DNA from 2 places in the Rahnella sp. ChDrAdgB13 genome. Region 1 is predicted to be linked to the other one. Evidence: predicted binding sites of a transcription regulator. Region 1 holds the regulator's gene; the other holds the start of a gene.
The links. Region 1 encodes LexA, which represses DNA repair genes until DNA is damaged. Its sites were predicted from a motif close to TNCTGTATGTACATACAGNA; they were not measured.

Region 1 (4,217 bases):
AACGACCCCCTTCGACAAAGTATTCGACCGAATAACCACGGCTGAACAACTCGCCCAGATATTCACGGAAAACGGTGGAATAGAGTTTGTTGCCTTTAAAGGTACGACGAATGAAGAACGCGCCAAGACGGCGGAAAATCGGACCGGCTGGCCAGAAATTCAGGTTGATACCGGCAGCGATATGCGGCGGCACCAGCCCCTGGTGATAGAGCACGTAAGACAACAGCAGGTAGTCCATATGACTGCGGTGGCAGGGCACATACACAATTTCCTGACCATCCAGCGCCAGCTGACGGACACGCTCAGCATTGTTGACGTTGATGCCTTTATATAAGCGGTTCCACGTCCAGCTCAGCACACGGTCCGACAGACGCACGGCCTCATAAGAGAAATTCGCCGCGATTTCTTCCATCAGCGCGATAGCATTCTGCTGGGCTTTTTCATGGGAAATTTTCTTGCTGCGGGCTTCGTCTTCAATCGCTTTTTCGATGGCCTTGGAAGCCAGCAGCTTATTGAATAAATCCTGACGAGCTGGAAGGCGCGGGCCAACTGCCGCCAGACGCTGGCGGGAGAAATGCATGCGCGCCACGCGTGCCAGTTTCTGAGCGATAGTTTTGTCTGTACCGTGTTCCGTCGCCATATAGCGCAGGGAAACGGTATTAGAGAAACGAACAAAACTGTCACGTCCGAGCCACAGCACGGCGAAGAATTTCTGGATGCCATTCAGCACGCGCAGATGCGGCGTATCATCCTGACCTTCCCGGCCCGGCGCACGACCAAACATCACGGAAACTGGCAGCATTTGAATGTCTAAATCCGGATTGTTGCGATGCAAATCCAGATAGTCGTGGAACAGCTTTACGGATTCCTGCTTCGGCGTGTAATAAGAGAATACGCGCGGGCCTTCAGCAATGAAAACATGGCTTGGCAGCAGGGTTCCGTCGATTTCCAGCGGAATAAGAGGGTCGGGCAGATTCTCGGCCAGACATTGCGCACGCAACGTCAGCAAGTCTGCTTTGGAGTTATAAGGCAATACGTACAAAATCGGGCGCGTCGGGTCTAAATGCAACTCGGTAACCGGATCTGAAGGTATGACCTTGCTCTTTACCAGCAATGAGAGTGGTAAATTCAATAATGTGTAATAAAGTCTACGCCAACCTGACATAAAAACGTGAAGCCTCTTGTTAGCAATTTCGCCGCAAGGATACCAGAAAGCTCAGATGAGATCTGTGGTGATGCGATACCATATAACAGCTAAAATGCTGCAAACACTCAAAGGATCAGTACCCGAAATGGCGAACCAAGTCACCGGATTTACCCGAATTTATAAAGCAGCCGGATATTCCTGGAAAGGATTGAAAGCCGCATGGCAAAATGAAGCGGCTTTTCGCCAGGAAGCCAGCGTCGCTATCCCGCTAATTTTGTTATCTTTCTGGCTGGATGTCAGCAGTATAGAACGTATCCTGCTGATTGGCTCCGTCGTGCTGGTGTGTGTGACTGAACTGCTTAACAGCGCCATTGAATCCGCGATTGACCGCATCGGGCCTGAGTTTCACGTCCTGTCTGGACGTGCGAAAGATATTGGCTCCGCCGCCGTACTTCTGACCATCATATTGGCGATTTTTGTCTGGGTCAGCATCTTTTGGCCGCGATGGTTCTGATCTGGAACCTGTATTCCAGGAATTGTCGTTATGCCCTGTTTTTATTCAATCTTAGGTTTTCATTGCCCGTTTAGCTGTATATACTCACAGCAAGACTGTATAAACAACCAGGGGGCGGAATGAAAGCTTTAACGACCAGACAACAAGAGGTCTACGACCTTATTCGCGATCATATCTCCACCACCGGTATGCCACCGACCCGCGCAGAGATTGCATCCCGTCTGGGGTTCCGTTCCCCGAACGCGGCGGAAGAACACCTGAAAGCGCTGGCGCGTAAAGGCGTTATCGAGATCGTTTCCGGTGCTTCGCGCGGTATTCGTCTGCTGATGGAAGAAGAAGAAGGTTTACCGCTGATTGGCCGCGTTGCCGCCGGTGAACCGCTGCTGGCTCAGCAGCACATCGAAGGACATTACCAGGTCGATCCGGCCATGTTTAAACCGAGTGCGGATTTCCTGCTGCGCGTCAGCGGGATGTCGATGCGTGATATCGGTATTCTGGATGGTGACCTGCTGGCAGTACACAAAACGCAGGACGTCCGTAACGGGCAGGTTGTCGTTGCGCGTATTGATGATGAAGTCACGGTCAAACGCCTGAAGAAACAGGGCAGTGTTGTTCAGCTGTTGCCTGAAAACAGCGAATTCCAGCCGATTGTGGTTGATTTGCGTGAACAGAATTTCAGCATTGAAGGTCTGGCGGTTGGCGTTATCCGCAACGGCGACTGGATCTAATCTGCGCTTAAGTTCTACGTTGCAGGTGCATTGGCCGCCTCTGACGCGCCTGTAAATATCAGTATCTCATCGCCCCGTTTTGGGGCGATATTGTTTGAAGCTGCTAATAAACTTTCCCGATAAAATCCTTTTTCTCACGTGTTATCCGCTGCGTTGCCTGTTTAGAGCAAATACCGGATTTGCACTCTCTGTGCTCTGAATTACCGGCCTTTTTCAGTCAGACAGATTCCAATTCCACGTTATATCCTGCTTTGGATTAATCCTAATAGTGGTTTTTATCCCTGTTTTGGGAAGACGAATCCGCATTCTCTACTAAGCTTTGAAGTGTTAAGGACGGGCTGCCAGCAAACGTGCAGCTCCACAACCCAAGGTAACAGGAGATATTTATCATGAATAAGGACCAAGCCGACGGTAACTGGAAGCAGTTCAAAGGGAAAGTGAAAGAACAGTGGGGTAAGCTGACTGATGACGACCTGACAGTCGTTGAAGGTAAACGTGATCAGCTGGTAGGTAAGATTCAGGAGCGATATGGCTATCAGAAGGATCAGGCCGAGAAAGAGCTCAAGGATTGGGAATCGAAAAACAAATATCACTGGTAACACGCGACTCCCCCTCGCGTATCAGTGACGTATCCTGAGTTATTGCTGCTCCTACCCGGAACACTTTCAGGATACGGGTACAAGGATGTACCCAACCTTCAACATCTTCCTTCTACACCTTAAATTATCCGTTCAGCTGCGTTAAAACCCTTCCGCTTTACGCCTTTTGAAATTCCATCAAAAACACCTGATTTCTCAGCGTTTTTTTACCACAATACTGTGGTCGTGTTCGCAATGATCGTGGCTGTCGCAGGTTTCAACAACTTTGCATTCGGCACATAAGCCATGTGCTTCAACGACCGAATGACGCAACTCAAAACCAGATTCAAGCGCCAGTTTCGCCAGACGTTCTTCAATGCCGTCTGTGGTTTTTTCCGTGACCAGCCCGCAGCGGTCACAGATAAACAGCGCTGAAGTGTGGCTCGGCTCTTCGAAATGATGGCAAAGCACATAGCTGTTAGCCGATTCAACCCGATGAATAAACCCTTGTTCCAGCAGAAAATCCAGCGCCCGGTAAACCGTTGGCGGTTTGGCCTGTGGTTCGCTGACGCGCAGCAGATCCAGCAAGTCATAGGCGCTGATCGCACCGGGTTGTTGCGCCATCAGTCGCAAAACTTCCAGCCGCTGCGGTGTAAGACGAACATTGCGCTGCTGGCAAAGTTCTTCAGCTTGTGAAAGTAATTTTTCCGGATTATTCAGGGTCATAGCAACATTCTCTGAGCGCAGATTGGGATAAATAGGCCACATCATGCAGCCATTCTTAATTTTATCATGCTTCAGCCAGATCGACGAATTATGCGCCGCTCAGCCCGCCATACCTTCCAGCGCTTTTTCCACATACAGGTAACCAATACCCATAATTTGCTGCTCGCGGCTTAGCGTGCCGGGCGCAATGTGTGTCGCCTGCGTTTTGACATGATCGGTTCTGTCAAACGGGTTCAGCCCGCTCTGTGCGCGGACGGCGTTCAGCCAGACGTCGCCGAATCCGCAACTGCGACCGTACAGATAAATACGGTTAATGTTCAAAATATTGAGGAAATTATACAGGCTCAGTCCCAGCGCCCGCGCACCCTCCATCACCTGCGCGCAAAGTGCCGCGTCGCCCTGATGAAACCGGTCAATCAGCTCCTGCGTGCCCGGTGTGCGTGGTGGCTGCAAAGGATTCTCTGTCACGATAAGCTGCCGGGCTTTTTTCTTCAGCGCCGACAGCGAAGCCAGCGTTTCCAAGC
Region 2 (4,217 bases), on a different contig from region 1:
GTTATTAAGCCTGTGGCTGAGTAACAGTATCTTTGTAGCCTTTAACTTCGATTTCTACACGACGGTCTGGTGCCAGGCAGTCGATCAGAGCAGCACGGCCTTTAACGGAGTCACAGGTAGAACCAGTAACTGGGTTAGATTTACCTTGGCCTTGTGCAGAGATCTTGTTCGCAGGGATACCTTTAGATACCAGGTAATCCACTACGCTCTGTGCACGTTGCTCAGACAGTTTCTGGTTGTATTGTTCTGAACCGATACGGTCGGTGTAACCCAGAACGATAACTGAACCGTCTTTAGGATCGATTGAACTCAACTGGCTGTACAGCTGATCCAGAGCCTGTTGGCCTTCTGGTTTCAGAGTCGCTTTGTTGAAGTTGAACAGAACGTCAGACTTCAGAGTGAATTTCTTAGTTTCCACAACTGGAGCTGGTGCTGGAGCTGGTGCAACAACTGGTGCTGCAACATCATCCTGACCGAAACGGTAAGAAACACCTACAGACAGCATGCCGTTGTCTGGACGTGCGCCAACAGTCTGCGCGTCGCCGATGTTGTTAACCCACTGGTAATCCAGACGGGTAGCCCAGTTTTTGGTCACTGCGTATTCAACACCAACAGCTGCCAGTGGAGAAACACCGGTGTCGTGATCGCTTACGCGCTCACCAGTACCACCGAAGTTACCTTTGGAGTCTGCACGCCAAACCATACCACCCAGACGGGTATACAGGTCCAGATCGTCAGTCAGCGGGTAGCTCAGTTTAGCAGCCAGCTGAACGCCTTGTGCTTTGAACGCGCCGTTGTTTACGCTGCCTTTGTAAGGCATGCGGCCAAGCCAGTCATATCCCATTTCAAAGCCCAGGTATTGGTTCGCTTGGTAACCCAAGAACGCACCTGCACCCAGTTGGCTATCGTGGGTAGGGCCGTTGCCGATACCTTCGTAAGCATTTGCGAAACCAGTGTCATGGTATTGGGACCAGCCCAATTTACCACCGGTATACCAGGTGTTATCTTTAGGGGCGGCTTGCGCTACGGTAGCGAAACCTGCCAGTGCCACTGCTAATGCGATAGCTGTCTTTTTCATTTTGCGCCTCGTTATCATCCAAATAGGCAATTGAGCTTTAAGCTTTAAGCCCTTGGTTAAAATCCTTACGCCAAGATTCTTGCTTCAATTAAGAACTTGCCACTTTACGTTGGCATTATAGAGCAACCTTGGCGTTGTAAAGTCTACAACGTGGCGCGAAACTTACAAGCTTGAAGTGTTAACACCGTGGAAAAAAAGGGAAAAACGTACACATTTCTTAACGGCTTTGACTAATTGTTGACAAAAACTGGAGATAATCTGAGGTCGGAATACCCATTTTTACTGGGTTTGAAGCCGGTTTCAGCACAAATCACTAAGTTCCGTACTATTTTCGTAGGAACATTCCTATTTGAACTAATGGTATACAGAAGAGTGAATTTTTACTGTGGAGTGATGTCCACTAGCTGAATTCTGTTCATTTGTTGGCTTCATAATGAACCCATATGACCCTCCCTGACGTGCTGCAATTTGCAGTCTTTCTCTTTCTGAATCATTCAAATCGGGTAACCACCCAAGCACAACACTGTAATTCCCTGTGAGCAACGCTTTTTCCATTGCATCAACTGTAGACATCGCTGTGATTTGATTTACCTGCACCATTTTATCGACCGGCAAACCAGATTGAGATAACCAGTGACGGCTCAGTTTCTGCTGAGGCGTGAGCCATAACAACCAGCGGGATTGCATACCCAAATGTTGAAGCAGGGGCAGAAGTAACTGCGCAAATGCTGGCTGGCTCGCACTATAAACGAACTCCGTGATCAGACCATTATTCAAGGACGCAGACGAATTTACCTGTGTGTGGGCGACGGGCAAAGCAGACTGACTAAAATGATGATTTGTAAGATGTTGAGTGCGCATAGTGATATACCCCAGTAGGTTACTGTATGAATGTACAGTACTCTGGCGATGAGCAAAGATCAACCCAATTTTTCCAAGACATCTCGCAAATTTTGAAGGGAATATCCTCTGGCTGCATTTTATGTTTGTTGCCCATCTCTACATTGCGTATTTTGCTTTTAGCAGTACAGGTAACTTACATGGGATATATGGAATGAACATGAAAAGGATAACGCGATGATAAATCAATCAAAAAAAAGAGTGCTGGAGTGTCTGGAAATTTTTGCTTCTCTGGGGGAAGTACGTGCCCGTACCCAGTTTGGCGGCTTCAGTTTATCTGCTGATGGAGCCATGTTTGCATTGGTCTCAGACGGAGAATTATATCTGCGCGCCAGTGCTGAAACTGAGGCACATTTTTGCCGGAAGAAGATGGAGAGATTGATTTATCGCAAGCGGGGAATGGATGTGAAGTTACGTTATTTCAAAATTAATCCGGCGCAGTGGGACGATACCGAGGCTGTGCGGAAACTGGGTAAATACTCACTTAAAGGAATGCTGCGTGAAATCGAATTGCGCAAAAATAACGAAGCCGGGCGGCTAAAAGATTTACCGAATCTTTCTCTGGCTCTGGAGCGGTTGCTCTGGCAGGTGGGGATAGCAAATTCGGGCGATCTGCGCACACAAGGCGCGTGCAAGACCTACCTGAAACTCTGCGCAATGAAAAAGAAGAATCTGGGTATTAACTTGTTAATGGCGCTGGAGGGCGCCATTTTGGGATATCACGAGGCCGCTTTGCCGATGGCTTCCAGAGAAATACTGACTCAATGGTTTAACCACCAGCAAGAGCAGCCATTCGACACGATGCACTAAGTTTCACCGGATCCTGACGGGCTGTCAGTCATGGCTCTGAACGGGCAGAATTTTACTGTTAAGACTGGTGAGCTCTGGAAGATGGGCCACCAGCAATCCGATTTGTTGCAAGACAAGCTGTTCTTTGCTGTCTGAATCGGTCGTCCGCATCTGGATCCTTGCCGTCAGTTGCTCCAGGGCTTTTTCTATCCGCCCGGATTCAGAAGGCAAATGGTGCAGTGCGCCATCAACACAGCAGACCGCGTCATCAAGCAGTCTCAGGGTTTCGGTATCACCGAGTTTTTCACGATGCGCCCCCAGCGCTGAAATGAAACTCAGCATGGTGTGATTAAGACACAGCAAGCGAAACGCCGCTTCAAGCGTGGCAGGGTCGTTGTTTTTCTCCGAACTCATATTCGAAACCACCGATGCCAGCTCAGCATCGCAGTTATGCGCGTCACGCCGAGCCAGACGGTAATCCAGACTGTTATCTTTGCCCTGATGGTATTGCACTAATATCGCATCCAGATACCGGCAGTTTGCGTCGAACGTTTTGCTGACGACTTTATCAATCTGCCTGAATTTCCAGTCCGGCCAGATGAACGTCACGGCGGCCCATGCAATCGCACAGCCAATCAGCGTATCGATGATTCGGGGTATCGCAATCTCAAAACCCTCTCCCAGCAAGTTGAAGCACAGCAACACCAGCAGGGTGATGAACATCGTCGCCTGCGCGTATTGCACGGTGCGGAAGGCAAAGAACAATAATCCGCTGATCACAATCAGGATCATTTGCCCTTCAACCGAAGGCACGAAGTATAAAATCGGAATGCCCAGAGCAATCCCGGCCAGTGTCCCGATGATTCTCAACGCCAGCCTGCGGCGGGTCGCGCTGTAGTTCGGCTGACAGACAAACAGGCTGGTCAGCAAAATCCAGTAACCGTGGCTCAGGCCGCTGACCTGTATGAATACGTAGCCGATAAACAGCACCACCGACATGCGCACTGCATGACGAAACAGGACAGACTGCGGCGTGAAATGCCGGGAAATACGTAGCCAGATATCATCCAGCCCGGTGAGCTTATCGTCGACGAACGGACTTTTGCCTGTCTGGTTTTCCGGTAATGATTGCTCTGATTCGATATTCGCCAGCTGCGCGTCAATCGCGTGCAAATTCCTCAGAAGATGGCGAAGAGCCTGGAGCATTTCCCGGTGCTCGCCCTGATATTCCAGTCGTTTCAGCGCTTCTTCAAGACGGGAAAACGCCCGCTCGAACTGGCTGTTGTGCGTATATTTCTGGCGATACAGGATGCACTGGGAAAGCTGCAAACAGGCGCGGGCCTGCATACTCATCAGACGCTGAAAACGGAAAAGAATATCGCTGTGGTGAAACTGCTCGCTGAGTTTGAGGTATTTCACATGCGATGAGCTTGCGCGCTCATGAATATCC

Region 2: sulA (SOS-induced cell division inhibitor SulA) is a predicted target of LexA. The motif match lies at 1,960-1,979, and genes of this name have one in related genera.

What each region holds. Positions count from the first base shown of each region.
Region 1 is NZ_JAEMGT010000008.1:69,129-73,345, reverse strand. It holds gene plsB (glycerol-3-phosphate 1-O-acyltransferase PlsB) at 1-1,165, opposite strand, end outside; gene J8X26_RS03870 (diacylglycerol kinase) at 1,293-1,661, shown strand; gene lexA (transcriptional repressor LexA) at 1,781-2,389, shown strand; gene J8X26_RS03860 (CsbD family protein) at 2,779-2,988, shown strand; gene zur (zinc uptake transcriptional repressor Zur) at 3,184-3,693, opposite strand; gene J8X26_RS03850 (ROK family transcriptional regulator) at 3,793-4,217, opposite strand, start outside.
Region 2 is NZ_JAEMGT010000023.1:83,620-87,836, reverse strand. It holds gene ompA (porin OmpA) at 5-1,078, opposite strand; gene sulA (SOS-induced cell division inhibitor SulA) at 1,433-1,939, opposite strand; gene J8X26_RS08010 (TfoX/Sxy family protein) at 2,156-2,788, shown strand; gene yccS (YccS family putative transporter) at 2,813-4,217, opposite strand, start outside.